DNA from 2 places in the Pseudomonas sp. NY11955 genome. Region 1 is predicted to be linked to the other one. Evidence: riboswitches for the same ligand, from Rfam matches in the RefSeq annotation. Region 1 holds a riboswitch; the other holds the start of a gene.
What was found. A riboswitch is a leader RNA that binds a small molecule or an ion and turns the genes downstream of it on or off. The one in region 1 is predicted to bind manganese.

Region 1 (14,637 bases):
GCCTACCCGGTGCAGGACCAGGTGTGGCTGAGTTGCGCGGTGGTGACCCAGGCGGCCATGAACCAGCGTCGGCCGCTGATTCTGGATGAGGGCGGGCAGGCGGCCTGGCTTGACCCGGACACGCCGATTGCCCGCCTGCACGAGCTGCTGGCCAGCCCCCCGGCCCAGTTGCGCGAGCGGGCTTTGGCCAATTTCGTCAATGACCCGAAGCTGGATGCGCCGGAGTGCCTCACCCCGGTTTGATAAATCTTCCCTGTGGCTATGGCAGCCAGTGGCGACTCGGCCTAGGATACGCCGCATGTGGATAGGGAGTGTTTTCATGCGTAAGTCTTTTGTCGTCAGCCTGCTGAGTGCTGGCATCCTGCTGGCCGGCTGCCAGGCGGTGAATACCACCAGCGGCGGTGCTGTGGGCGTCGAGCGCCAGCAGTACATGTTCAGCATGCTGTCGACCGATGAGGTCAACCAGATGTACGCCCAGTCGTACCAGCAGACCTTGGGTGAGGCCTCGAGCAAGGGTGTGCTGGACAAGACCAGTGCCGAAGCCAAGCGTGTGCAGGTCATTGCCAACCGCCTGATCGCCCAGGCGCCCAAGTTCCGCCCGGATGCCGCGCAGTGGGACTGGCAAGTCAACGTGATCAAGAGCGACGAGCTCAACGCCAACTGCGGCCCAGGCGGCAAGATCATCGTCTATACCGGGCTGATCGATCAGCTCAAGCTCACCGATGCGGAAATTGCCGCGGTGGTGGGGCACGAGATTGCCCACGCCCTGCGTGAGCATAGCCGCGAGGCCATGTCCAAGGCGTACGGTGTGGAGATGGCCCGCCAGGGTGCCGGTGCCATCTTCGGTCTTGGCCAGAGCAGCATGGCCATGGCCGACACCGTGGTGAATTACGCCATGACTTTGCCCAACAGCCGGGCCAACGAGAACGAGGCCGACCTGATTGGCCTGGAGTTGTCGGCGCGTGCCGGTTATGACCCGAATGCCGCGATCACCTTGTGGAACAAGATGAGCAAGGCTTCCGAGGGTGCGCCGCCTGAGTTCATGAGCACTCACCCAGCGTCCGAAAGCCGCATTGCTTCGCTGCAGGCGGCGATTCCGAAGGTAATGCCGCTGTATCAGGCCGCGGCCAAGCCGTAAGACTAAGTTTTCGGTTTGCGCGGTCCCATTGTAGGAGCAGCCTTGCGCTGCGAAGAGGCCGGTAAGGGCAGTCCATTTTTTGGGGCCCTTACCGGCCTCTTCGCAGCACAAGGCTGCTCCTACAGGTTGTGTGTCAGCCTGTGATTTTTGCTTAACCCACCCAGCCACTGGCCTTCATTGCCGAGTACACGGCTACGATCGCCAGTACGAAGAACGCCGTGGCCGCCAGGCGACGAATCAGCGTCAACGGCAGTTTGTCTGCCGCGAAGTTACCCGCCAGAACCACCGGCACGTTGGCAATCAGCATGCCCAGCGTGGTGCCGAGGATGACCATGATCAGGTGTGGGTACTGTGCCGCCAGCATTACCGTGGCGACCTGGGTCTTGTCACCGATTTCGGCCAGGAAGAACGCAATCAGCGTGGTCAGGAACGGCCCGAAGCGGCGTGCCGGGTTCTCGTCGTCATCCATCTTGTCTGGTACCAGGGTCCACAGCGCAGTGGCGGTAAAGCTGGCGGCCAGGATCCAGTGCAATGCCGACTCGCTGAAGAAGCTACCGAACCAGGCACCCACGGCACCGGCCGCGGCATGGTTGGCCAGGGTGGCGGCGATGATGCCGGCGATGATCGGCCACGGCTTGCGAAAGCGAGCAGCGAGAATGAGCGCGAGCAGTTGCGTCTTGTCGCCAATCTCGGCGAGGGCAACGATAGCGGTGGGGACCAACAGAGATTCCAGCATCAGGATTCCTACGGGGGCGGGTCGACACGGCTATGACACGTACAGCCTCCCCGCCCCGGGTAAGGTGTGCGTGTCATAGGTCTTGTCAAACCCTGGATCCGTCTGTGCGGATCTTGCCATGCAGGCTGGCATGGTGGGTCGCACGCGCCATGGTCTGTGGACCAAGTATGTTGACGCGTACCGGGCGAGCTGGGTGCTCGCGGGAGACTACTCCCCTAGGACGGTGCGGATTCTGCCTAGGCAAAACGCTTTCGGCAAGCGCTGTTTTTATCCGTGCGTTGCCTGGTAGATGCGAAAACCATCGGCCTCGTCGCGTACCTGGCAGTTGCCCAGTGCCCCTTCGATCAGCGGCTGGTAGCGCAGGAAGCTGTTGGCCACCAGGCGCATTTCACCACCTTTTCGCAGATGAACGGCCGATTTTTTCAGCAAGTTCTCCGAGGCCTGGTAGTTGGTATGCACACCGGTGTGGAAGGGCGGGTTGCTCAGGATAAGGCTCAGCTCAGTGGGGGCTGCGTCAATGCCATCTCCGCTGATCACTTCGCCTTCCAGGCCATTGGCCGCCAGTGTCAGGCGGCTGGCGGCCACGGCGAAGGCATCCACGTCCAGCAGGGTCACCCGGCTTTGTGGGTACCGACGCTTGAGCGTGGCTCCCAGTACCCCGGCACCGCAGCCAAAGTCCAACATGTGACCGCTGGGCAGGCCGTCGAGGTGCTTGAGCAGCAGGGCGGTACCTCGATCGAGGCGGCCGTGGCTGAATACCCCAGGCAGGCTGACCACCTGCAGCGGGCCGTCTTCCAGGGCCAGCTCGAAGCGCTCGGCCAGGCTTTCCAGCGATTTTGCCTGGGGTGCCTGGTCGATGGTCACTTGCCACAGCTGGCAATGGCGAGCGCTGTCGAGCTTGCGTGGTTTGCCAAAGGCCTGCAGCTGCTTGGCCGCCCCTTCGATACCCCCGCGTTTTTCACCCACCAGGTACAACTCGCGGCCGGCCAGGCGCGACGCCAGGGCGTTGAGCAAGTAGGCGGCCAGCTCGCGGGACTTGGGCAGGAACAGCACGGCGCTGTCGAAGGCTACGTCGGGCGGCTCGACCGCGTAATGGCTGCGCCCGGCAAAGCGGCTGTCGAGCATGGCTTGATCGCCGGCATGCCAGGTCCAGGCCTGGGCCTGGGGCAACTGGCCGAGCAGGTCGTCGGCGGGGGCGCCAGCGATCAGCAGCGGCCCCTGGAACAGCTCTGCCTGGCGGAGCAACACTTCACTGCGCGGGTCCATGGACGACGCCTCCTGAAAAAAGTGGCGCAGTGTAGCAGAGGCGGGCGCCGGGCTCAGCTGACCACGCGGCGTGGCTGGCCGGCGAAGAAGGCCTGGGCGTTCTCGCTGAGCTGGCCGACGATGCGCTGGCGCGACTCCACCGCGCCCCAGGCGCTATGAGGGGTGATGATCAGGCGCGGGATGCCGGGTTCGAGCAGCGGGTTGCCGTTGACCGGTGGCTCCACGCTCAGAACGTCAGTGGCTGCGCCGCCCAGGTGGCCATTGCGCAGGGCGTCGGCCAGCGCCTGCTCATCGATCAGGCCGCCGCGGGCGGTGTTCACCACCAGTGCATTGGGTTTGAGCAGGGCCAGTTCACGGGCACCGAGCATGTGCCGGGTGTGCTCGTTCAGCGGGCAGTGCAGGGTCAGGGCGTCGACTTGCGGCAGCAACTCGTCCAGTGGCAGCCGGTCGGCGCGCTCCGGGCGGCCGGGAATCTGCCCGCTCAATACGCGCATGCCGAAGGCTTCGGCCAGCCTTGCCACTGCGCCACCCAGCTCGCCGTGGCCGAGCAGGCCAAGGGTTTTGCCTTCCAACTCGACGATGGGGAAGTCCAGCAGGCAGAACTGGCTGGCCTTGGCCCACTGGCCGCTGGCCACTGCCTGGTTGTAGTCGCACAGGCGGGTGGCCAGGGCCAGCAGCAAGGCAAGGGTGTGCTGAGCGACGGACGGCGTGCCGTAGCCCTGGCAGTTGCACACGGTGATGCCTTGGGCGCGTGCTGCTGCCAGGTCGACATTGTTGGTGCCGGTGGCGGCCACCAGGATCAGCTTCAGTTGCGGGTTGGCGGCCAGGGTCGCGGCGTCGAGCATGACCTTGTTGCTGACCACCGCGACTGCGCCCTGCAGGCGCTCGGCGACCTGGTCCGGGCGGGTGGCGGCGAACAGTTCGAACGCGTCGAACTGCTGCTTCAGGGGCGAGAGGTCGAGATCGCCAAGGTCCAGGGACTGGTGATCGAGAAACACGGCGCGACGCGGGCTGGGCATAGGGTTCTCCGGAGACGGGGCGGGAAAGGGTAGTTGTGGCCCTTCGCGGGCACGCCCGCTCCCACAGGTACCCCACAACTCCGGCGTTTGGTGGTTTACCTGTGGGAGCGGGCGTGCCCGCGAAGAGGCCCTTGGCTCCAGCGCAAACCCTGAAGCTTTCAGCGCAGTGTCTAGCCCGCGGTGACCGCCCGTCAACGCCCGCCACTCATACCTCTGGCAAGCAAATCATTCCTTCGGCTGATTTAGCCGTCACATTGGCGAACTACAGTGGTTACCACATTTGTCCGGCTCGCTTTTCAGAAAAGGGATACCCATGCTGCAGACCCGCATCATCAAGCCCGCCGAGGGCGCCTACGCCTACCCACTGCTGATCAAGCGTCTGCTGATGTCTGGCAGCCGCTATGAAAAGACCCGAGAAATTGTCTACCGCGACCAGATGCGGCTGACTTATCCACAGCTCAACGAGCGCATCGCGCGCCTGGCCAATGTGCTGACCGAGGCCGGGGTAAAGGCCGGTGATACCGTGGCGGTGATGGACTGGGACAGCCACCGCTACCTGGAATGCATGTTCGCCATTCCGATGATCGGTGCCGTGGTGCACACCATCAACGTGCGTCTGTCGCCCGAGCAGATCCTCTACACCATGAACCACGCCGAAGACCGCGTGGTGCTGGTCAACAGCGACTTCGTCGGCCTGTACCAGGCTATCGCCGGGCAGCTGACCACCGTCGACAAGACCCTGTTGTTGACCGATGGCCCGGACAAGACCGCCGATTTGCCAGGCCTGGTCGGCGAGTATGAGCAGCTGCTGGCGGCCGCCAGCCCGCGCTACGACTTCCCGGACTTCGACGAGAACTCGGTGGCCACCACCTTCTACACCACCGGCACCACCGGTAACCCCAAGGGTGTGTATTTCAGCCACCGTCAGTTGGTGCTGCACACACTGGCCGAGGCCTCGGTCACCGGCAGTATCGACAGCGTGCGCCTGCTGGGCAGTAACGACGTGTACATGCCGATCACCCCGATGTTCCACGTGCATGCCTGGGGTATCCCCTACGCTGCCACCATGCTTGGCATGAAGCAGGTGTACCCCGGGCGCTACGAGCCGGACATGCTGGTCAAGCTGTGGCGCGAAGAGAAAGTCACCTTCTCCCATTGCGTGCCGACCATCCTGCAGATGCTGCTCAACTGCCCGACCGCCCAAGGGCAGGACTTCGGCGGCTGGAAAATCATCATCGGCGGCAGCTCGCTCAACCGCTCGCTGTACCAGGCCGCGCTGGCGCGTGGCATCCAGCTGACGGCTGCGTATGGCATGTCGGAAACCTGCCCGCTGATCTCCGCCGCGCACCTGAATGACGAACTGCAGGCCGGCAGCGAGGATGAGCGTGTCACCTACCGCATCAAGGCCGGTGTGCCGGTGCCACTGGTCGAGGCGGCGATTGTCGATGGCGACGGTAACTTCCTGCCGGCAGACGGCGAAACCCAGGGTGAGCTGGTGCTGCGTGCGCCGTGGCTGACCATGGGCTACTTCAAGGAACCGGAAAAAAGCGAGGAGCTGTGGCTAGGTGGCTGGCTGCACACCGGTGACGTCGCCACTCTCGACGGCATGGGCTATATCGACATACGCGACCGCATCAAGGATGTGATCAAGACCGGTGGCGAGTGGGTTTCCTCGCTCGACTTGGAAGACCTGGTCAGCCGCCACCCGGCCGTGCGCGAAGTGGCGGTGGTGGGCGTGGCCGATCCGCAGTGGGGTGAGCGCCCGTTTGCCCTGCTGGTGGTGCGTGACGGCCATGCCATCGATGCCAAGGCGCTGAAGGAGCACCTCAAGCCGTTTGTCGAGCAAGGTCACATCAACAAGTGGGCGATTCCAAGCCAAATTGCCGTTGTTACTGAAATTCCCAAGACCAGCGTCGGCAAGCTCGACAAGAAACGCATTCGCCAGGACATCGTCCAGTGGCAGGCCAGCAACAGTGCGTTCCTTTCCACCCTGTAACCGCTGTGCGGGTCGCGTGCGTCAGAACGCGACCCGCATACTAGACGGCTTGGCGCCTTGCCAAATGGCAGAAATGCGCCATCCTTGAGCACTGCCAGCACGCAATCGGGACAAATAGCAGCGAGTTGGCGGCATGGAGCGCAAATCACACTTTAGAGGGATCAAGCGCCTGTGCCTTGCTGGCTATAGTCGGGGCCAGGGGATTTTCAGGAATGGGGGAGGGCGACACGCGCAAGCCGTGTCGCCGCGGGTGAAAACCTGCAAACCGGTCGCTCGGGCCGTTCTTGAAAGGACTCACTGCCATAACAATAAAGTACATGGAGTAGCGTCGATGAAATCTGCAAACCTGTTCTGGCGCCGGGCCAAGTTGCCCTTGGCCGTCAGCCTTGCTTCCACGCTCGCAAGTCCTGCTTTCGCTGTCAGTTTCAACATTGGTGAAATCGAAGGCCAGTTCGACTCGTCGCTCTCCATCGGCGCCAGCTGGTCGACGGCCAACCCCAACAAGAACCTGATCGGGGTGAACAACGGCGGCAAGGGCCTGTCGCAGACGTCCGACGATGGCCACCTGAACTTCAAGAAGGGCGAAACGTTCTCCAAGATCTTCAAGGGCATCCATGACCTTGAGCTCAAATACGGTGATACCGGCGTGTTCGTGCGCGGCAAGTACTGGTACGACTTCGAGCTGAAGGACGAAAGCCGCGAGTTCAAGGACATCAGCGACTCCAATCGCAAGGAGGGCGCCAAGTCGTCCGGCGCCGAGCTGCTCGACGCCTTCGTCTACCACAACTACTCCATCGGCGATCAGCCGGGTTCGGTGCGCTTCGGCAAGCAGGTGGTGAGCTGGGGTGAAAGTACCTTCATCGGCGGCGGCATCAACTCGATCAACCCCATCGACGTGTCGGCGTTCCGCCGCCCAGGGGCCGAGATCAAGGAAGGCCTGATCCCGGTCAACATGTTCTACATCTCCCAGAGCCTGACCGACAACCTGTCGGCCGAGGCCTTCTACCAGCTTGAGTGGGACCAGACGGTCGTCGACAACTGCGGCACCTTCTTCTCGCAGCCGGACATCATTGCCGACGGCTGTACCGACAACTTGCGCGTGCTCAACAGCAGCCGCACGGTGCCGGGTGCGGCCCAGCAGTTCCTCGCCACCCAGGGCGTGAACATCAACGAAGAGGGCGTGATGGTGCGCCGTGGTGCCGACCGCGACGCCCGCGACAGCGGGCAGTTCGGTGTGGCCATGCGCTACATGTTCGAGCCGCTGGACACCGAATTCGGTGCCTACTTCATGAACTACCACAGCCGTGCGCCGATCTTCAGCGCCACCGGCGCCCCGGCTTCGGTGTTCTCCGGAATTGCCGGCCTGCCGGCACAGTTGCGAGCCCTGGCCCCGTTGATCGTGGCGGGCAATTCGCAATACTTCGTCGAATACCCGGAAGACATTCGTCTTTACGGCCTGAGTTTCTCCACCACCTTGCCTACCGGCACGGCATGGAGCGGTGAGATCAGCTATCGGCCCAACGCGCCTGTGCAGTTGAATACCACCGATATCCTGTTTGCCGGTGTACGCCCGCTGGGTGGCGCACTGACCAACGCTTCGCTGCTGTCTGGCACGCCGGGCCAGGACCTGCACGGCTATCGCCGTAAAGAGATCACCCAGTTCCAGACCACCTTGACCCACTTCTTCGACCAAGTGATGGGCGCTAGCCGCATGACCGTGGTGGGCGAAGTGGGTGTCACTCACGTCGGCGGCCTGGAGAGCGCGCACGAAACCCGCTACGGCCGCGACCCGGTGTTCGGCCCTGGTCCATTGCCGTCCACAGGCGGCGCGGATACTTGCCAGGCCCTCAACGCCAGCACCATCGCCGGCGCCGGTGCTGGGGCATCCACCACCAACCTGAACCGCAAATGCGAGAACGACGGCTACACCACCAGCACTTCCTGGGGTTATCGCGCTCGTGTCATCTGGGATTACAACGACGTGTTCGCCGGGGTGAACCTGAAACCGAGCGTGGCCTGGTCGCATGATGTGTCCGGCTACTCGCCGGGCCCGGGCGCCAACTTCGAGGAGGGCCGCAAGGCTGTGAGTCTGGGCCTGGACGCCGAGTACCAGAACACCTACACGGCGAGCCTGTCGTACACCAATTTCTTCGACGGCAAGTACAGCACCGTGGATGACCGCGACTTCGTCGCCCTCAGCTTCGGCGTGAACTTCTAAGCAAACAGATCCAGGACGACACGACATGAACAAGACCAGAAGTCTGCTGCAAGCCGGTGTGCTGGGCCTGTCCCTGCTGGCGACCAGCGTCATGGCTGCGGTATCCGCTGACGAGGCGGCCAAGTTGGGTAGCACCCTGACCCCGATGGGGGCGGAAAAAGCCGGCAATGCCGACGGCTCCATCGGCCCGTGGGAGCCGCTGTCGAAGACGGCGGGCAGTGTCGACGGCAAGGGCTTCCTGTCCGACCCGTACGGCAGTGACAAGCCGCTGTTCACCATCACTGCGCAGAACGCCGACCAGTACAAGGACAAGCTCTCGCCAGGCCAGCTGGCCATGCTCAAGCGCTACCCGGACACCTTCAAGATTCCGGTATTCAAGACCCATCGCGGTTCCACGGTACCTGCCGACGTGTTTGCCGCCATCAAGGAAAACGCCACCAAAACCACCTTGGTGGAAGGCGGCAACGGCCTCAACAACTTCCGCACGGCGGTGCCGTTCCCGATCCCGAAAACTGGCCTGGAAGTGATCTGGAACCACATCACCCGCTACCGTGGCGGCAGTGTCAGCCGCCTGGTGACCCAGGCCACGCCGCAGCAGAACGGCTCGTTCAACCCCGTGTACTTCTCCGACCAGTTCGTGTTCCGCGACAAGATGAAGGATTACGACCCGAACAACCCGGGCAACATCCTGTTCTACTTCAAGCAGGAAGTGACCGCGCCTGCACGTTTGGCAGGGACCGTGCTGCTGGTGCACGAAACCCTCGACCAGGTGAAGGAGCCGCGCAAGGCGTGGATCTACAACGCCGGCCAGCGCCGCGTGCGCCAGGCGCCGCAAGTGTCGTATGACGGCCCGGGTACCGCTGCCGATGGCCTGCGTACCTCGGACAACCTGGACATGTTCAACGGTGCTCCAGACCGTTATGACTGGAAGCTGGAAGGCAAGAAGGAGCTGTACATCGCGTCGAATGCCTTCAAGCTCGATGACCCCAAGCTGAAATATGCCGACATCATCAAGGCCGGGCACATCAACCAGGACCTGACCCGTTACGAGCTGCGCCGCGTCTGGCACGTGGTCGCAACCCTCAAACCGGGCCAGCGGCACATCTATGCCAAGCGTGACTTCTACATCGATGAGGACACCTGGCAGGCTGCAGTCATCGACCAGTACGACGGCCGTGGCCAGCTCTGGCGCGTGTCCGAGGCCCACGCCCAGCCTTATTACAACGTGGAGGTACCGTGGTACACCCTGGAAGCCATCTACGACCTGCAGTCCGGTCGTTACCTGGCCCTGGGCATGAAGAACGAAGAGAAGCGCGCCTACGACTTCGGTTTCAGTGCCAGCAAGGCCGACTTCCAGCCAGCGGCGCTGCGCCAGTCGGGTATTCGCTAAGCTGAACCCGGTTAACGCCGTGTGATCCCCAGAACGCCCCGGCTTGCCGGGGCGTTTCTATTTTCTGCTCCGGCGATGATTTCAAGACAAACCCAAGCCCTGTAGGAGCAGCCTTGTGCTGCGAAGAGGCCATTGCAGTCGAAGGTAATCTTTAGCCGGACCGGCCTCTTCGCAGCACAAGGCTGCTCCTACAGGCCCTGCACTGGCCTTGAGCGCTGTGCAACGCCTGTGGGCGCGGGCAATAAATCTGCTGAATACCCATCCAAAGCCCCCCAGCAGCCGCTGTCCATCAGTCATGTTGCTTTTTGTCGCAGTCTTTTCCGGGGCAATTGCGCCCATTATCTTCAAATGCGCCGCGTTACCCGCTAGTCTCGCAAGCATCCATACCGCCGTAGTCTTCCAACCAGAACGAGCCGGCCATGACAGATTTGTCCCGTATGCATGGATTCGCCAGCCAGGCCCTGGGCCTGCTGGACGGGCGTTTCTTCCGGCCACCGCTGCCGGACGGCCATGTGCCGCGGCTGCGCCTGTGCCATAGGCTTCAGGCGGGCCTGGGCGGGCGTTTGCTGCTGGTCAATGCTCCCGCGGGCTTCGGCAAAAGCTCCCTGGCCATCGAGTTTTGCGAAGCACTGCCCGAGCACTGGCGCAGCCTGTGGCTGGGTCTGAGTCAGCGCGATGCCGACCCTGGCCGCTTCCTTGAGCGCCTGCTCGAAGGCCTGCAGCAGTACTGCCCGGCGCTGGGCGGCCAGGCCATGGGGCTGCTGAAAATGCGCCAGCGCCACCAGCCATTCGCCTACGAAGAGTGGCTCGACGGCTTGCTCGACGAGCTGGCGTTGTACCTGCAAGCCGATACTCCGTTGCTACTGGTGCTGGACGACTATCACTTGGCCCAGGGGCCGGTGCTTGACCGCTGCCTGCAATTTTTCCTCAATCACCTGCCCCCTGGCCTGGTGTTGCTGGTTACCAGCCGTCAGCGGCCAGACTGGCACCTGGCACGTCTGCGCCTGTCACGGCAGTTGGTCGAGCTCAACGAACAGGACCTGCGCCTCACTGCGGAAGAGTCGCTGGCAGTGATTGGTCGCCAGCCCACCGGTCTGCGCGGCCAGGCTTTGGACAACCTGATCCAGCGCAGCGACGGTTGGGTCGCCGGTTTGCGCTTCTGGCAGTTGGCGGCCAGCGACAGCGCTGACGACCAAGCCTTGCCCCAGGCACTGCACGGCGGCGAGGGCCTGATCCGCGACTACCTGCTCGAAGAAGTCATCGACATGCTGCCCGCGGACGTACAGGCTTTCTTGTACGAAACCGCCTGCCAGGAGCGTTTCTGCGCTTCACTTTGCGATGCGCTGCGTGGCCGCCACGACAGTGCCACGATCCTGCGCTTCCTGCAGGCGCATCAGGTGTTCCTGGTGCCGTTGGACGAGCATGGCCACTGGTTCCGCTATCACCACTTGTTCTCCGACCTGCTGCGTAGCCGCCAGGCCAGCGAGCCGCTAGCCGGCCTGCACTTGCGGGCCTGCCGCTGGTTCGAAGCCCAGGGTCTGCTGGACGAGGCGGTGGAGCAGGCCTTGCGCGCCGGCCATCTGGATGTCGCCGCCGACCTGGTGCAAAGCTTGTCCGAGGAGCAACTGCTGGCTGAACAGAACGTTGGCATGTTGCTGCGCTGGAAGATGGACCTGCCCGACAGTTTGCTGATCAGCACGCCACGACTGATCGTGCTGTACAGCTGGGCGTTGGGCCTGGCTTGCCAACTGGATGCGGCCGAGGAGCTGGCCGGTTACCTCAGCCGCTTCCTGCCCGCACCTTCGGCGACTGCGCAAAAGTCGATGCTGGCCCAGTGGCTGGCACTGAGCGGGGTCATTGCCCGTGGCCGTGGCGACCGCGAGCGCACCCTGGCCTATTGCGGCGAAGCGCTACAGAGCCTACCAAGCAAGCGTTACGGCCAACGCCTGGTGTGTTTGTCGACGCTTTCCAACCTGGCCATCGCCGATGGCGACTTCTGGCGGGCCCGCGGTTGGAACCGCGAAGCCCTGGAACTGGCTCAGCGGGTCGGCAACCCATTGTTCGAGGCGCTGGCCCATTACGATCGGGCGCGGGTGCTGCATGCCCGTGGCGAGGTGCTGCGTGCGTTGGACGAAGTGCGCCAGGGGCTGCAACGTCTGCAAGGGCTTTCGGCGCAACGGCTGTATGCCGTGCGCGCGCGCCTGACGCTTTACGAAGGTTACCTGCTGGTTTCACGCCTGCAGCCGGCCCAGGGCCGAGCGCGCTTGCGTGCTGGGCTGGGCGAGGCGCGGGCTTGCCGGGACATCAGTGTGCTCATCGGCCATTGCGTGATTGCCACACTCGATGGCCGGGAAGGGCACTTTGCCGAGGCCTTTGCCGAATTGGCCGAGGCCGAGCGCTTGATGCATATCTGGGACGTGCCTCCGGTCTATTACCTGGCCATGATCACCTTGGTCAAATGTGAACTGTGGCTGGCCCAGGGGCGTACCGACCTGGCGGAGTCCTGGCTGCTGCGGCTGGGGCAGACCTATGGCGGCGAGCAGCCGGCAGCGGCACCGGAGTTCCACCCGCTGCTGCCGTTGCACATTGCCTTGCAGCAGGCGTTGCTCGAACGTATCCAGTTGCGTGGTGACGAGGCTGTGCAACGCCTGGCAAGCCTGGTAGAGCGCGGCCAGGCCAGTGGCGGCATGATGCTTACCGTCAGCGCCCTGTGCCAATGGCTTTCCCTGCTGCTGGACGAAGGCCGGGAAGGGCAGGCCGCGCAGTTGCTGCCAGGCTTGCTGGAGGCCGCTAATGGCGGGGTGCTACAGCCGTTCCAGACACTTTTGGAAAAGCACCCGCAATGGCTTCATGAGCAACTGCAGGCGGGCACGGCTTGCCCGGTTCAGACCGAACTGCTCATGCGCCTTCCGCCAATGCCAATCGCCAGTACAGGCAGCGGCGAAGCACTAAGTGGCCGCGAGCTGGCGGTACTGGAGCTGATTGCCCAGGGCTGTTCCAACCAGCAGATCAGCGAGCGGCTGTTCATTTCCCTGCACACGGTGAAGACCCACGCCAGCCATATCAACAGCAAGTTGGGCGTGGAGCGGCGTACCCAGGCGGTGGCCAAGGCGAAATCGCTGGGGTTGCTGGCGTGATACTGGCCCCGCAGGCCATTGCTCGCTAAAGTGATGGCCTGAGGCCATGGTTTGTGGCTGGTAATGCTCTACCCTCATCTTTCCCGACCGGCTGCCGATACAGCAATCGGTGGCATCGCCTCGCGCGATTTTTCAATCATTCCAAGGCAGGTCGTGTTGATGCTGCAGTACGGGCAAAAGAGCTTTTTGATCGTCGACGACTTTACCGACTTCCGCACGTCGACCCGTTCCATGCTGCGTGAACTGGGCGTGCGCGACGTGGACACCGCCGACAGCGGCGAGCAGGCGCTGCGCATGTGCGCGCAGAAGCGCTATGACTTCATCCTGCAGGACTTCCACCTGGGCGACGGCAAGAAGAACGGCCAACAGGTGCTCGAAGACCTGATCATCGACAAGCACATCAGCCATGAGTGCGTGTTCATCATGGTCACTGCCGAGAGTAGCCAGGCCATTGTCCTCAGCGCCATCGAGCACGAACCCGATGCCTACCTGACCAAGCCGTTCAACCGGGTTGGCCTGGCCCAGCGTGTCGAGAAACTGTTCCAGCGCAAGACGCTGCTCAAACCAATCCTGCAGGCGCTGGACCGCAACCGCCCGGCTGAGGTGCTGGCGGCCTGTGCCGAGCTGTGCAAGAAGGACCCGCGTCTGGCGCCACTGTGTCTGCGCTATCGGGCCGATGCCCTGCGCAACCTCAACCGTTTCGAGGAGCTGGAAAAATTCCTCAAGGCCATCCTGGCCAGCCGCCCGCAGCCGTGGGTTTACGCCGCGTTGGGCGCCCTGATGCACAAGCGTGGCCAGAACGCCCAGGCCCAGGGTGTGTATGAGCAGGCGCTCAAAGCGTTCCCGATCATGCCAGGCCTTTACGATGGCATGGCCGAGGTGCTGGTGGCTCAGGGCGATACCCGGCGCGCGCAAAACCTGCTTGAAGAAGCCGTTCGCCTGTCGCCCTTGTCGGTGCGTCGGCAGTCGACGCTGGGCAAGCTGGCGCTGGAGAACGAAGACTTCGAGAGCGCCTCGAAAGCGTTCCGCCATGCGGTGAACCAGGGGCAGAGCTCGCGTTACAAGGACGCCGAAAACAACCTGGGCCTGGTGCAGGCGTTGATGAGCAAGAACGCAGGCTTCGGCCTGGACGCCCGTACCCGGGTCGAGATCAACACCACGCTCAGCGAGGTGGCCAAGGAAAACCCTGAGGACCAGGGCTTGCAGGTGCGTGCGCGGATGATGAAGGCCGCCAGCCTGCAGCAGGCGGGCGACCCGGAAACGGCCGCCAAGCTAACCGAACAGGCGATTCAGCGCCTGGACAAGATGAACCAGTTCTTCTCGGTCGATTCGGCCCTGACCGTTGCCGCGCAGCTACAGGCAATGGGGCAGGAAGCCGCTGCCATCGGCGTGCTGAAGAGCTGTGTGGAGAGTTATGGCGATGACCCCAAGGTCATGGAGAAGGTGGGCAAGCTGACGGACGATCCGCGCGTGCTCAACGCCATTACCGAAGCGGTCACCCTCAATCGCCAGGGTGTGCGCAGTTACCAGGGAGGGCAGCTTGGCGAGGCGTTGCAACTGTTCCGCAAGGCGCTGGGTATGCAGCCGAAGAACATCAGCATCGCCCTCAACACCGCCCAGGCGCTGCTGCGCATCGGCGGTGACAACCCTCAGCCCGCGATCATGCAGGAATGCCAGGACGCCTTGACCAGCGTGGCCGGTATCCCTGCCAGCGACAATCGCTATGACCGTTACCGC
Region 2 (14,637 bases), on a different contig from region 1:
CCGGGCCTGGCACCTCGCCGCTGGATCAGGAGGTGCTGCTGGAAAAGGCGCGCCTGTATTGGCAGGAGCTGATTCGCCCGTCCGCGCGGGACATTCAGCTGCCGGTGCGCGACTATCACCGGGTCAAGTTGCTGTCGCTGACCGACTATGTGATCGATAGCCGCTACACCCACGTCATCGTCGACGAGGCTCACGAGCTGTCGGCACCGATGCTTGCCGTGCTTGATCGTAGCCCGCAGTCGATCATCGCCCTGGGCGACGAACTGCAGAACCTAAACGGCCTCAGCCCGCACCATGGCAGCTTCATCCGCCAACGCTGCATCGACCACTCATTGCGTGCCGGGCCGGCGATGGACAATGTGCTCAACCCGCTGATCCAGGCGCACCCGGCGGCAATCCAGGCAGCCTTCAGTGGCAGTGCCGAGCATTACACCCGGGTCAGCTTCTTCGACACGGTGACGGTGCCGCAGCAGCCCACGGCGCTGATCGTCGATGACGAATGGGGCCTGTTTGGCTGGTTCCAGCGCCTGACGCATCAAGGCGTACCGTTCATCCTGCTGAAAAGCGCACGCAAGGACTTCGAGCTGTTCGTCGAGGACTGTATCGAGCTGTACCGCTACGGCACTCGGGCACGCCATCCGATGCTGTTCCGTTATCCCAGCTGGCAGGCGTTGGAGCAGGAGAAGGGTGACGACAAAGCGTTTCTGGCGGTGGCCAGCATGCTGCGCAAGGGCTATACGCCAGAGCACTTTGCCAAGGCCAAGAGCCGTTACCGCTGGGACAAGGCGCCGAAACTGTTTCTGGGGCGGGTGAGGGATGTGAAGAACATGGAGTTTGCCCGGGTGATGGTGTCGCCGGAGCTGATGGTCGCGCCCCTGGTGGCGGGGAACCGCAATGAGCGGGCGCGGATGCTGGCGGGGTTGTATACCGCCTGTTCGCGGGCGCGGCATGAGTTGATCGTGCCGGGAGGGATGCTGGACTGGGTCAAGGACCAGGTTCGGGTATAAGGCATGCGAGGAATCTGTAGGAGCAGCCTTGTGCTGCGAAGAGGCCATTGCAGCCGAAGATGATCTTTAGCCTTGCCGGCCTCTTCGCAGCGCAAGGCTGCTCCTACAGGTACGGCGCCGACCAGAAGGCATGCGCTGTACCTGTGCCCCATTCACAACATCAGTTGCGATCCAGCCACACGGTCTGGGCATTGGTGAACTCACGTACACCAAAGTGCGACAGTTCACGGCCAAACCCGCTCTTCTTCACGCCACCAAACGCCACGCGGGGGTCGGAAGCGCAGTAGCCGTTGATGAACACGCCACCGGTATCCAGCGCGGCGGTCATGCGCTCGGCCAGCGCGTAGTCGGCGGTGTAGATGGTCGAGGCCAGGCCAAACTCGCTGTCGTTGGCCAGTTCCACGGCATGATCAGCATCGCGTGCAGTGATGATCGCTGCCACCGGGCCGAACAGCTCCTGCTTGAATGCGGTCATGTCCGGGGTAACGTTGGCGAACACAGTGGGGGCGTAGAAGTTGGCCACGCCTTCGACCTTGTTGCCGCCCAGCAGCAGGGTGGCACCTTCGGCCAGCGTCGCCTGGACCTGGCCATCCAGCTCGTCGCGCAGGTCATAGCGCGCCATCGGGCCGATGTAGGTGTCGTCTTCCAGCGGGTTACCGATTTTCAGCTGGCGCGTGGCTTCAACGAACTTGCGTGTGAACGCCTCGACAATGCTCGCTTCCACGATCAGGCGCTTGGCGGCGGCGCAGACCTGGCCGGTGTTCTGGTAGCGGCCGATCACCGCAGCCTTGACGGCGGCATCCAGGTCGGCGTCGGCCAGGACGATGAACGGGTCGGAACCACCCAGCTCCAGTACGCACTTCTTCAGCGCGGCACCGGCCTGGGCACCGATCGCCATGCCGGCACGTACGCTGCCGGTCAGGGTCACGGCGGCGATACGTGGGTCGTTGATGGCGCGGGTGACGCCATCCGGGGTCACGTTCAGCACTTCGAACACGCCTTCGGGCAGGCCGGCATCCTTGAACAGCTCACCCATCAGGTAGGCGCTGCCCATCACGTTCGGTGCGTGCTTGAGCACGTAGGTGTTGCCCGCCAGAATCGCCGGCACGGCGCCACGCAGTACCTGCCAGACCGGGAAGTTCCACGGCATTACCGCCAGGATCGGGCCCAGCGGGCGGTATTCGATGCGGGCTTTTTCCACCTGGGTCGGTTCGGCTGCAAGCATGGCCGGGCCGTGTTCGGCGTACCAACGGCACAGCCCCACGCACTTGCTGACTTCACCGCGTGCCTGGGCGATTGGCTTGCCGATTTCGCGGCTGATCATTTGCGCGAAGGCTTCGGCCTTGGTTTCGAGGGTGTTGGCCAGGGCGAGCAAGTACTCGCTGCGCTGACCCAGCGACACCTGGCGCCACTGGCGGTAGCCAACCTTGGCACGTTGCAGCGCCGCTTCCAGTGCGGCGTCGGTGTCGAACGGGTAGGCGCCGATCTGCTCGCCGCTGTACGGGTCGAGGGAGATGGCGTGGGTCAGGCTGCTGATCGCGCTCATGGCGGGACACTCTCGTTGTTGTTAATCAGTGGCGCCAGACTAGTGGGCTATGGCTTTAATGAAAACTGAATAATAATGAGCGAAACATTCACGTTTGGAGAAAGGCTGTGGACCTGGTGCAACTGGAGATCTTCAAAGCCGTGGCAGAGCAGGGCAGCATCAGCGCCGCCGCGCAGCACATCCACCGGGTGCCGTCGAACCTGACCACGCGCATCAAGCAGCTGGAAGAAGACCTGGGTGTGGAGCTGTTCATCCGCGAGAAGAGCCGCCTGCGGCTGTCACCCGCGGGCTGGAATTTTCTCGAATACACTCGGCGTATTCTTGACCTGGTGCACGAGGCGCGGCTGGCAGTGGCGGGTGAAGACCCACAGGGCACCTTTGCCCTCGGCTCGTTGGAAAGCACTGCGGCGGTGCGCATCCCGGCTTTGCTGGCAGCCTACAACCAGCGCTACCCCAAGGTTGACCTGGACCTGTCTACCGGGCCTTCCGGGACCATGCTCGAAGGGGTGCTGTCTGGCCGCTTGGTGGCCGCGTTCGTCGACGGGCCGGTGCTGCACCCGACACTGGAAGGCATGCCAGTGTTCGAGGAAGAGATGATGGTCATTGCCCCGCTCAACCATGCACCGGTGACACGCGCCCAGGACGTAAACGGCGAAAGCATCTACGCCTTCCGAGCCAACTGTTCGTACCGCCATCATTTCGAAAACTGGTTCGTGAAGGACCAGGCAGTACCGGGCAAGATCCACGAGATGGAGTCCTACCACGGCATGTTGGCCTGCGTCAGTGCCGGCGCTGGGCTGGCCATGATGCCCCGCAGCATGCTCGACAATATGCCGGGGTGCAGCACCGTGAGTGCCTGGCCCATGTCGGAAGATTTCCGCTACCTGAAAACCTGGCTGGTATGGCGACGGGGCACGGTATCGCGCAGCTTGAGTATGTTTGTGAAACTGCTTGAGGAAGGTCTAGTAACCTACTGATTAATAGATAAATTTATCTTTGCTTCATGAATAAGTGCCGAATGTCACGGTGACGACCATGCATCAGCCACGAACACCAACCCCCCCCGGAGGATCAGATAATAGGTAAGCCATCCTCTAAATGAGGGTCGTACCATGCGTAACCATCACTATGCACTCGGCGCCGCGTTGCTGATTACCTTGGCCTTGCCATGGACCCTGGCGGCCGCCGCCGACCTCAATGCCCCCATCGACATGCAGGCCGTTCAGCTGCAACCGCAGGAACAGAACGGTGTGCACTACGTGCAAGGCGGTATTGGCCAGGATGAAGCCAATGCACTGCGCAAGACTTCCGGCTATGACCTGCATGTAGAACTTTCCACGGGTCCGGAAGGCAAATTCCAGAGCGGGGCCTCAGTCGATATCCACAACGCACAGGGCCAGCCCGTACTGAGCGTCACGGATGCCGGGCCGCTGCTGTATGTGCAGCTGCCGCCTGGCAAGTACAAAATCACTGGCAACGCCCAGGGTGAGACGGTGCAGCAATTGGTGACCGTGAACGGCAAGGCCCCTACAACCGTGAGCCTGAACTGGCGTTGATGGAATAACGGCAGGGGTACAGATGTACTCCTGCCCTGATGGAGCACATAGCCATGAGCCTGGACCTTCAACTGGCGATGTTGGACGAGCGGGGCTATGTGTTGCTCCCCGGTGTGCTCGAACCCCTGCGTATCGCCTTGTTGCGCTGCGCAATCGATGACCTGCAGCCGATTCACTGGGACTACCAGGGGCTGCTGGAACACTACAAGTGCGTGTTCAATCGCAACCCGTTGTGGTTGCCCTTTCTCGATCTGCCGCCTGTGATAACACTGGCTGAAGCGGCGCTCGGCGCTGATTGCCATGTGATCGGGCAAACTGCCTGGCGCAGCCATCCGGGTTACCCAGGCATGGCCTTGCACCTGGATCATCTGCCCATGCAGCTGCCCGATTGGCTAAGCGCGCAAGGCGACTTCACCCAACCCGCACAGATCCTGACTGCGCAGCTGTACCTCAGCGACATCGACCACGGCATCGGGCCGACCTGGATCGTACCCGGCAGCCACCGCGCGGCGCGGCCACCCCAGGCAGGGGAGGACCACTGGCAGGGGCGTGAAGCACAGCCAGTGTTGTGCAAGGCGGGCGACGCGCTGGTGTTTCGCAGCGATGTCTGGCACAGCGGCGGGGCCAACTGCAGCCAGGCCCGCGAGCGCGACATGCTGCAGGTGCACTATGGCCGGCGCATGGTCGCGCAGAAGTTCTCGCCGTACTTGAACTGGCGTTTCAACCCGCAAGTGCTGGAGGAAGCTACACCCCGGCAAAGGCGCTTGCTGGGTGAACATGAAGAGGCGGAATACGACTGAAGCGTTGTGCACGGCAGGGCACATCTTAAGCAAGCGATTTAGCCAATAGTGGCAATACACTTTCAACTTTCTGATTATCTGGACAATAATCAAAAAACTATTACTTCGTGTGACCGGTCTGGATGCGCCGGTCCACCCTAAAAGATCGAGGGGCCTAAGCCCCCGCTTGCCGTGTAGACCATCAGGAGAGTCGTTGATGAAAACCCGTCTCGCAGCTTCGCTGGCCGCTGCAATGCTGGCCTTTGCAGGGGCCAACCTGGCCCAGGCCGCGCAGGTGTCCGGTGCCGTGGGTGCCACAGGCCAGGGCGATATGACCTACCGCATTGGCCTTTCGTTCGACTGGGACAAGAAATGGCTGGAAAGCAGTACCGGCTATGTCACCGGTTACTGGGATGCTGCCTACACCTATTGGGAGGGCGGTGACGCCAGTGGTGCGCACTCGCTGTCATTCAGCCCGGTATTCACGTATGAGTTCAGCGGTTTCACCTACACACCGTACATCGAGGCGGGTATTGGCCTGGCGGCGTTTTCCAAGACCGACGTGGGCAATCAGCGCCTGGGCTCTTCGGTCAACTTCGAAGACCGTATCGGTTTTGGGCTGAAGTTGCCGGGCGAGCAGAAGGTGGGAATCCGCGCGATGCACTACTCCAACGCCGGGCTCAAGCAGCCTAACGACGGGATCGAGTCGTACTCGCTGTTCTACAGCAAAGGTTTCTGAGCCAGGCTCAACGCTATGCCCGGTACCTGTAGGAGCAGCCTTGCGCTGCGAAGAGGCCTTTGTTGCCACAGCTGCGCTTCTGGCATGCGGGCCACTTCGCAGCACAAGGCTGCTCCTACACATTACCGAGATAATCTGGCGAGCTGGATGTTTCGCGAGACCTGTTCAGGCATACCCACATTCAGCGCACGGCCTTGATCGCCAGCACGTTACACAGCGGATGCTCCAGCACATGCGCCGTGGTCCCACCCAGGAATGTCTGCATCGCATCATGCCGGTGGCTGCCCATCACGATCACATCGGCCCGGCTGTGGCCGACGAACTGGGCAATGGCCTTGATCGCTGCACCTTCCAGGAAGTGCCGGCGTTCCAGCGGGATCTGGTGATGGTCGCCCAGGCGGTTGAACGCTGCTCGCTGCGCAGTGCGCACGCTGCCCTCGAAACCGGGCATGGTCACCGTGCCAGCACCGAAGTCGGCAATGTGGGTCTTGGCCGCGTCGCACACATGCAGCAGGTGCAGCTCGGCGTTGCACTGCAGGGCCAAGGCATGTGCACAGTGGATCACCTGCTCGTCCAGGTGCTCGCCTGCGCCATGGCTGTTCAAGTCCACCGCGGCGGCGACTTGCCGAGGCAGGGGCAGGCGGATGTCGCTGACCAGGTGCACGGCGACCGGGCTGTCCTTTAGCAACTGCCAGTCCAATGGCGTGACCAGCAGGCGTTTGAGCACCGGTTCGTGCTGTACATCCTTGATCAGCAGGTCGCAGCCCAGCCGTTCGACCCGCTCCAGCACGGAACCCAGTGGGTCACGGGTCAACAACAGCTCGGTGGACACGTCCAGGCCGGCATTGCCCAGCTGTTCGGCCTCGTCCGCCAGCCATTGGCGGTTGTCACTGAGCAGCCGCTCGCGCTCGCGGCCATCGCTCATCAAGCCAAAGGTGTCGACGTCGTCGACGAACACGTTGATATCCAGCAGGGCCCCACTGGATTCCGCCAGTGCCGCCGCGCGTTGCAGCGCTGGCGTGTGGCGCATTTGCGGGCCGAGCATGACGAACAGACGCTTGAATTGGCTCATCTCACACCTCCACGTGTGGCAGCCCCCCGGTCACCTGGTTCTGTTCAGTCTAGCCCGTGTGCGCCTGGTAAAGCCGTTCACGCTTTTTTCACCAAGGGCTGTTATCATCGCCGCACTCTTTGGGGAGTAGCCTGCCTTCGCACCCAAGCGAAGGCGCACTGGTCAACATATTTGGCAACCTGCCATGGCCTGTGCATCCAGCTGGATTGGCGAGACCAACGACCTTTCTGTGGCCAAGCCGGGCCTGCAGGGAGCTGTCGTTGACTCGTAGCCCGGCGGAGCCTGATCGTTGAATCCCATTTCCCTCGTTTTCCTCGCCTTCGCCATGTCCACGGATGCCTTCGCGGCCGCCATCGGCAAAGGTTCCAGCCTGCACAAACCCCGTTTGGCCGAAGCCCTGCGCACCGGCCTGATCTTTGGTGTCATCGAAGCCATAACCCCGATCATTGGCTGGCTGCTGGGCCAGGCAGCCAGCCAGTACGTTGAGCAATGGGACCACTGGATTGCCTTCTTCCTGCTGCTGTTACTGGGTGCGCACATGGTGCACGCCGGCCTGAAACCGGATGAAGAAGAGGAAGAAAAGCAAAGCCAGCACTCTTTCTGGATTTTGGCGGTGACGGCGGTGGCGACCAGCATCGATGCCCTGGCGGTGGGCATTGGCCTGGCGTTCGTCGATGTGAACATCTGGGTGGCGGCTGCGGCGATCGGCCTGGCGACCATGACCATGGTCACCCTCGGCACCATGCTGGGGCGGGCCCTGGGGTCGGTGGTGGGCAAGCGTGCCGAGATCATCGGCGGCATCGTGCTGATGCTGGTGGGCGCGACCATCCTGTATGAGCACCTGACGGCTGTTTGAGTGCGGCTGGCACGGCGTGTCGGGTATGATGCTGGCCCCATCATTGTCACGAGGCCTGCCCCATGTCCCTGAGCGCTGAACAGATCGGCGAATTCCGTACCTTCGCCGAGCAGTTGGCCGATGCTGCCGCTGTGGCGATCAAGCCGTACTTTCGCGCCAGCCTGGATGTCGAGGACAAGGGCGGGCGTCTGTACGACCCGGTGACGGTCGCCGACAAGGCCGCCGAGGACGCCATGCGCGAGTTGATCCAGGCGCGTTACCCCGAGCATGGCATCCTTGGCGAAGAAGCCGGGGTGGCCGTCGGCAGCAGCCCGCTGACCTGGGTCCTCGACCCGATCGACGGCACCCGCGCCTTCATCACCGGCCTGCCGCTGTGGGGCACGCTGATTGCCCTGAACGACGGCACGCGCCCGGTGGTTGGGGTGATGAACCAGCCGTTCACCGGCGAGCGCTTTGTCGGCACTCCCGAAGGCGCCTGGCGCAGTGGCACGCCCTTGCAGACCCGTGCCTGTGCCGACCTGGCTTCGGCCACGCTGATGTGCACCACGCCAGACATGTTCGACACCGCCGAGCGCAAGGCCGCGTTCGAGGCCGTTGCCGGCAAGGCGCGGCTGATGCGTTATGGTGGCGACTGCTATGCCTACTGCATGCTGGCTTCGGGCTTTGTCGATGTGATCGTCGAGGCCAGCCTGCAGCCGTATGACGTACAGGCGCTGATGCCGATCGTCGAAGGGGCGGGTGGTGTCATTACGGCCTGGGACGGCAGCTCGGCGCAGAACGGTGGTTGCGTCGTGGCCTGTGGTGACCCGGCGCTGCATGCGCAGGTGGTGGAGATGTTGCGTCACGCCATGTGATCTATTGCTGCTTGTTCCGGCCTCTTCGCGGGCTCGCCCGCTCCCACAGGTTCAGCAGGGTCCTTGTGAGAGACCGGAACAAGCTTTCACCGCACTTTTTCCAATTTCCGGGCTCTATGCTTGGCCAGGCTGCTCTGATTCCCAAGGCGGCCGCCGAATATCGACCCGGTGCCGATGGTTGCAAGACACCCCAAATTCTTTACTCGCCTGCTGCTGGCCGGCGCCCTTGCGGGCCTGTGCGGCTGCACGCAGGAACAGGGCCGCGATATGCTCAGCCAGTTCGGCAATGGCAAACCCAGCGAGCTGTTCCAGACCAGTGTCGACCGCCTGGCCACGCTGTCGATGCGCGACAATTTGCAAAGCCTGTACCTGCTGATGAACAAGCTGTACCTGCGCAACCCCAACCAGTGGAAGATGTCGGGCTACGTCGACGCCGCCACTGCCGAGCGCCAGATCCGCATCGCCATCGAGCAGCGCCAGCCGCTGCCGCAACTGGGCAACCGCCGCGACCTGGCGGCATTGAGCTACGCCCTGAGCCCGGAATTTCGTGGCGACCGCGTCGGCGCCTTCATCTACGCCATCGGCAGCATGCTGATCACCGCGCATGGCGGGCGTACCGAGTTCTACATGACCGACACCATCGACCCGCTGTTCATCAACAACGCCGCGCGCAATATCGAAAAGGCGACGTGGATGCTCAGCCAGCGACAGGATGCCAATGGCGTGTTGCTGCTGTTCTCCAACGAAATCTCGGAGGAGGGCAGCAACCTGAGTTTTGCCGTGGAATTTGGCAAGATAGTCGCACGACTCGATTTGTTGGCCGAGTTGCTGGATGAGCGGTATCGGCGGATTGGCTTGAATTACGCCCAGAGCCTACTGCTGATGAACTTTCTACCGGTGCAGTAACTCGGGAAAAATGGGATCATCGGCTACGCAACGATTCAAGCAACGGCTGAAACTCGTCCAGCAGCCAGTCCCGCAACCGCAGGCAGCTGGCTTCATGCTCCTTGTCTTCATTGAACGCCAGGAAGTGGAACGTGTCTTTGAGCACCAGTTCCTCTACCACTGGCCTTATCAGTAGGCCCTGCGCCACCAACGGCTCCACCAAGTGGTGCCAGCCCAACGCCACACCCTGGCCGCCAAGGGCCAGTTGCACCAACAGGTTGTAGTCGTTGGCATTGAAGAAATGCGGTGCGGTGTTGGCGCGGCTTTTCAGGTCGACGTCATGGAAGGCCAGCCACACATTCCAGTCCACATGCTCGGCAACCTGTGAACGGCCATAGGGGCTGAGGTTCAGCAAGGTGCCATCGCGCAGCCCTTGCAGGGTTCCGACCTCCGGGTGCTGTGCCAAATAGTGCGGTGTGCACACCGGGTAGATCACGTCATGGTTGAGCGGGTGGGAGCTATAGCCTGTCTGCACCTTGCCCAACTTGGTGATGTAGATGTCCGGGCGCACCCCGGGCTCCATCGACAGAAAGTTCTGCGTGGTTACCAGGTTGATGTCGATGTCCGGGTGTTCGGCGAAGAACTTCGGCATGCGTGGCCCCATCCACAAGGCGGCAAAGGCCGGTGAACAGCACAGGGTGACCACGTGCTTGGTGTTGGTGTTGCTGCGGATACGCTCGGCCGCCTGGGAGATGTTGACGAACGATAACTGCACCGCATCGAAGAAGATCGAACCGGCCACCGTCAGCTCCACAGCACGCCCCACACGGGTAAACAACTCGGCGCCCAGGTAGGTCTCCAGCTCGCGTATCTGCCGGCTCACTGCGGCCTGGGTCACGCACAGTGCCTCGGCGGCACGGGTGAAGTTCTGGTACTTGGCAGCGGCGACGAAGACTTTGACCGCACGCAGCGAGGGCATCTTGATCAGCGTCTGATCGGGTTCGGAGTGTCTGACCATGTCGGTAGGGTGCAGGTCCTTTGTGATACCGGTGTAGCCCACGCGGTCTTCTGTAGGAGCAGCCTTGTGCTGCGAAGAGGCCCGCCCAGGCACCGCAAATTGTAGGAGCAGCCTTGTGCTGCGAAGAGGCCCGCCCAGGCGCCGCAAATTGTAGGAGCAGCCTTGTGCTGCGAAGAGGCCCCCAACCCTAGTGTATGAGCCGGCCTCTTCGCAGCACAAGGCTGCTCCTACAGTCAAGCGCACTCCGGCAGGCTCTGCGTCGGCACTTTGCCCGCAATCGATAACCTCAGGTAATGGTTAGCGCCATACAAATGTCGTTGGACCCGCTCTGGCGCTGGGCCTAACGTTAACGCCACGGCGCGACATTCGAGACATCGATGTCGGATAACTTTTTGAAGCAGGACATGCTGCGTGCCGGTTTTGACTCACGTTCGAATTTGAACGGACTGCCAAGCGTACTCGCACTGATCGCTACCCGCCTTATTGAAAGTGCGATGTTGATTGATTGGTTAATAAGCATAATAAAGAGGGTCGTATGAGCCATGCCGATGAGATTCTTTCGGTAAACAACATCTTCAAGGTGTTCGGTCCCAACCCGAACCTGGCCATGGAGATGCTCCGCAAAGGCGCCGACAAGAACGAAATCTTTAGCAAGACCGGCCACGTCGTCGGCGTGTTCGATGCAAGCTTTTCCGTCAAGCGTGGCGAGATCTTCGTCATCATGGGCCTCTCGGGCTCGGGCAAGTCGACCATGGTGCGGCTGTTCAACCGCCTGATCGAACCTACCTCCGGCAGCATCCACCTCAACGGCAAGGAAATTACCGGGCTTTCCGATAAAGCCCTGCTCGATGTGCGCCGCAAGGAAATGGGCATGGTGTTTCAGTCCTTCGCGCTTATGCCGCACATGAGCGTGCTGGAAAACACCGCCTTCGGCCTTGAAATTGCCGGCGTGCCGGAAGCCGAACGCCACAGCCGCGCCCGTGAAGCGTTGAACCAGGTGGGCTTGGCCGGCCACGAGCACAGTTACCCGCACCAGTTGTCTGGTGGCATGCAGCAGCGCGTGGGCCTGGCCCGGGCGTTGGCCAACGACCCGGCGATCTTGTTGATGGACGAAGCGTTCTCCGCGCTCGACCCGTTGATCCGCAGCGAGATGCAGGGCGAGCTCATCCGCCTGCAGGCCGAACAGCAACGCACCATCATCTTCATTTCCCATGACATCGAAGAAGCCATCCGCATCGGCCATCGCATCGCAATCATGGAAGGTGGCCGTGTGGTACAGATCGGCACCCCACAAGAGCTGATCAACCGGCCCGCCAACGACTACGTGCGTACGTTCTTCAAGAGTTTCGACAGCTCGCGGGTGCTCAAGGCCGGCGATGTGGCCAGGTTCGACCCGGCCGTGGTGTGCAAGGTCAACGGCAAGGCCCCGAGCTTCCAGGCCGGCGTGCCGTTCGGCTACCTGGTCGACGAACGTGGTCAGTTGCTGGGCGTGGTCGACACCGACGCCCACGGCGCCACTACCAGTGATCGATACAGCCTGCACGAGCAGCGCCCGGTGTACACCGACACGCCACTGCACGAAGTGCTCGCGATTGCCGCCGACCTGCCATACCCGGTACCGGTGCTCGACCGCCAGGGCGCCTTTAAGGGCACGCTGTCGAAGAACGAGCTGCTGCAGACCCTGAGCCGCAACTAATCCAAGAAGCGCCCGTAGCGTTTACTAGAAGAGGTAAGCCCTCATGTCCGAATTCAGCCTGCTTGACCCGTTCCAGGCGGCCACCATCCCCCTGGGCGACTGGGTCACCGCGACCCTGAACTTTCTGGTGCACAACTTCCGCGAGGTGTTTCGCGCCATCCGCTGGCCAATCGACCAGGTACTCAACGGCATCGAGTTCACCCTGCAGAGCATTCCGCCCACCATCGGCATCCTCCTTTCGTCATTGCTGGGCTGGCAGCTGGCAGGCAAGCGCATGGCGGTACTGTGCTTCATCACCCTGACTTTGCTCGGCCTGATCGGTGTGTGGTCGGAGTCGATGACCACCCTGGCACTGGTACTGACCTCAGTGTTCTTCTGCGCGGTCATCGGCATTCCGCTGGGTATCGTCTGCGCCCGCAGCAACCGCCTGGAAAGCATCATCCGCCCGCTGCTCGATGCCATGCAGACACTGCCGGCGTTCGTTTACCTGGTCCCGGTGGTGATGTTGTTCGGCATCGGCAACGTGCCCGGGGTACTGGTGACCATCGTGTTCGCCCTGCCGCCGCTGGTGCGCCTGACCAACCTGGGCATCCGCCAGGTACCGGAAGACAAGATCGAAGCCGCGCGTGCTTTTGGCTGCACCCCACGGCAGATGCTGACCCGCGTGCAACTGCCGCTGGCCACCTCGACCATCATGGCCGGCCTCAACCAGACCCTGATGCTGTCGCTGTCGATGGTGGTGATCGCCTCGATGATTTCGGTCGGCGGCCTGGGCCAGATGGTCCTGCGCGGCATCGGTCGCCTGGACATGGGCCTGGCCACGGTCGGCGGTGTGGGGCTAGTGCTGCTGGCGATCTTTCTCGACCGCCTTACCCAGGCCATGGGCGCCCGCACCAGTGCCGACCCGAGCCAGCGCTGGTACCACACCGGCCCCGTAGGCGTCGTCATGCGCCTGTGTGGCGTAACGCAACCGCAAGGGCGGCGCAAGACCGCTTGAGCACAGCAAGACTTTCGAGACGTTCGATCTGCCGCACTTGAAGATAAAAATCAGAAGAAGGTAAGCGACGATGCACGAATCCAAGTTCTCCCGCAGCATCCTCAAATGCGCCACGGCGCTGACCCTGGTGGCCGCTGCGCTGGGCGCCCAGGCCTCGGCGGAAAAACCGGGTGATGGCGTGAAGGTAACACCGATCTTTCCCTCCATAGCCGAAGAGCGCTTCCGCGGCGAAGTGGCCATGGAAGGCCTGCGCGAGCTGGGTTACAAGGTGCAGGAGCCGAAGGAGACCGAGTACGGTGTGATGATGGTGGCCTTGGCCAGCGGCGATGCCGACTTCACCGTGCACCTGTGGGAAAAGCTCCACGACAAGTTCTACCAGCAAGCCGGTGGTGATGATGTGATGGTCAAGACCGGCAACATCCTGCCGGGCGTCGCCCAAGGCTACCTGATCGACAAGAAAACCGCCGACCAGTACAACATCAAGTACATCACCGACCTGAAAAAGCCCGAAATCGCCAAGCTGTTCGACACCGACGGCGATGGCAAGGCCGACATGACCGGTTGCAACCCGGGCTGGGGTTGCGAGCTGGTAATTTCCCACCACATGAAGGCCTACGACCTGGGCCAGAGCGTCACCGTCAACCAGGGCTCGTACTTTGCGCTGATGGCCGACACCCTTACCCGCTACAAGGAAGGCAAGCCGATCCTGTACTTCACCTGGGTGCCACAGTGGATCGCCAGCGTGCTGGTCGAAGGCAAGGACGTCGTCTGGTTGGAAGTGCCGAAGACCGACCTGCCCGATGGCAATAACGACGTGGACACTACCTACCAGGGCAAGAACCTGGGCTTTGCCATCGACAAGGTGGTGGCCGTGCTGAACAAGGACTTTGCCGAAAACAACCCGGCGGCGCTGAAGTTCCTGTCGCTGGTGCAGATCAGCACCGACGACGAGAGCAACCAGAACCTGAAGATGCAGCAGGGCGAGAAGAAGCCTAAAGACATCGAGCGCCATGCCAAGGAATGGGTTGCCGCCCACCGCCAGCAGTTTGATCAATGGCTGCAAGCCTCGCGTGACGCAGCGGCCCAGGCCGGCAAGTAACCTGTTCCATCAGTGTTGGCTTGTTCGCGGGCTCGCCCGCTCCCACAGGTCCGCCACAGGTTCCGAAAACTGTACAAGGCCTGTGGGAGCGGGCAAGCCCGCGAATAAGCCAATGCGATTTCCGCTGTTGAGTTGAAACCATGAGCCACTTCGAAAGCATCCTCAAGAACACCAACCTGGCCCACCTGGACCCTGCCATCCGCACTTCACTGTCAATGCCGTGCCGACGCGTGGCCTTTGTCCTGCGCGAACACTTCTCGATGATGGCCTTCACGGCAGCGATGGACAGCCTGGTCACCGCCAACCTGATGAGCGCCACGCCGTTGTTCCAGATCCAGGTGGTGGGCGAGGGCGTGCAAGTGATGAGCGACCTGGGCATCGCCTTGCCCGTCAACACCCAGCTCACGGACCTGGATGTGCATGGCCTTGACTGCCTGCTGGTGTGTGGCGGCTTCCGCGTGCGCCTGGAAACCGCGCCATTGCTGCGTGCCAGGCTGCGTCAAGCTGACCAGCACGGTTGCCAGTTGGGAGGC

Region 2: another riboswitch for manganese. It lies ahead of mntP (manganese efflux pump MntP); the one in region 1 lies ahead of ACNFBR_RS19915 (TMEM165/GDT1 family protein).

Annotation. Positions count from the first base shown of each region.
Region 1 is NZ_JBLUPS010000011.1:16,682-31,318, reverse strand. Features, by position in the region: gene ACNFBR_RS19925 (SOS response-associated peptidase) at 1-243, shown strand, start outside; gene ACNFBR_RS19920 (M48 family metallopeptidase) at 320-1,138, shown strand; gene ACNFBR_RS19915 (TMEM165/GDT1 family protein) at 1,290-1,874, opposite strand; yybP-ykoY riboswitch at 1,963-2,102, opposite strand; gene ACNFBR_RS19910 (methyltransferase) at 2,142-3,140, opposite strand; gene ACNFBR_RS19905 (2-hydroxyacid dehydrogenase) at 3,194-4,159, opposite strand; gene ACNFBR_RS19900 (fatty acid--CoA ligase) at 4,473-6,155, shown strand; gene ACNFBR_RS19895 (DUF1302 domain-containing protein) at 6,487-8,373, shown strand; gene ACNFBR_RS19890 (DUF1329 domain-containing protein) at 8,399-9,763, shown strand; gene ACNFBR_RS19885 (LuxR C-terminal-related transcriptional regulator) at 10,183-12,900, shown strand; gene ACNFBR_RS19880 (response regulator) at 13,060-14,637, shown strand, end outside.
Region 2 is NZ_JBLUPS010000013.1:53,702-68,338, reverse strand. Features, by position in the region: gene ACNFBR_RS22110 (hypothetical protein) at 1-1,007, shown strand, start outside; gene ACNFBR_RS22105 (aldehyde dehydrogenase family protein) at 1,168-2,553, opposite strand; gene ptrR (putrescine utilization regulator PtrR) at 2,661-3,530, shown strand; gene ACNFBR_RS22095 (carboxypeptidase regulatory-like domain-containing protein) at 3,666-4,109, shown strand; gene ACNFBR_RS22090 (phytanoyl-CoA dioxygenase family protein) at 4,163-4,909, shown strand; gene ACNFBR_RS22085 (acyloxyacyl hydrolase) at 5,142-5,627, shown strand; gene ACNFBR_RS22080 (universal stress protein) at 5,809-6,699, opposite strand; yybP-ykoY riboswitch at 6,809-6,986, shown strand; gene mntP (manganese efflux pump MntP) at 6,989-7,555, shown strand; gene hisN (histidinol-phosphatase) at 7,618-8,409, shown strand; gene ACNFBR_RS22065 (hypothetical protein) at 8,584-9,315, shown strand; gene ACNFBR_RS22060 (LysR substrate-binding domain-containing protein) at 9,332-10,312, opposite strand; gene ACNFBR_RS22055 (quaternary amine ABC transporter ATP-binding protein) at 10,848-12,008, shown strand; gene proW (glycine betaine/L-proline ABC transporter permease ProW) at 12,052-13,005, shown strand; gene proX (glycine betaine/L-proline ABC transporter substrate-binding protein ProX) at 13,076-14,104, shown strand; gene ACNFBR_RS22040 (GlxA family transcriptional regulator) at 14,245-14,637, shown strand, end outside.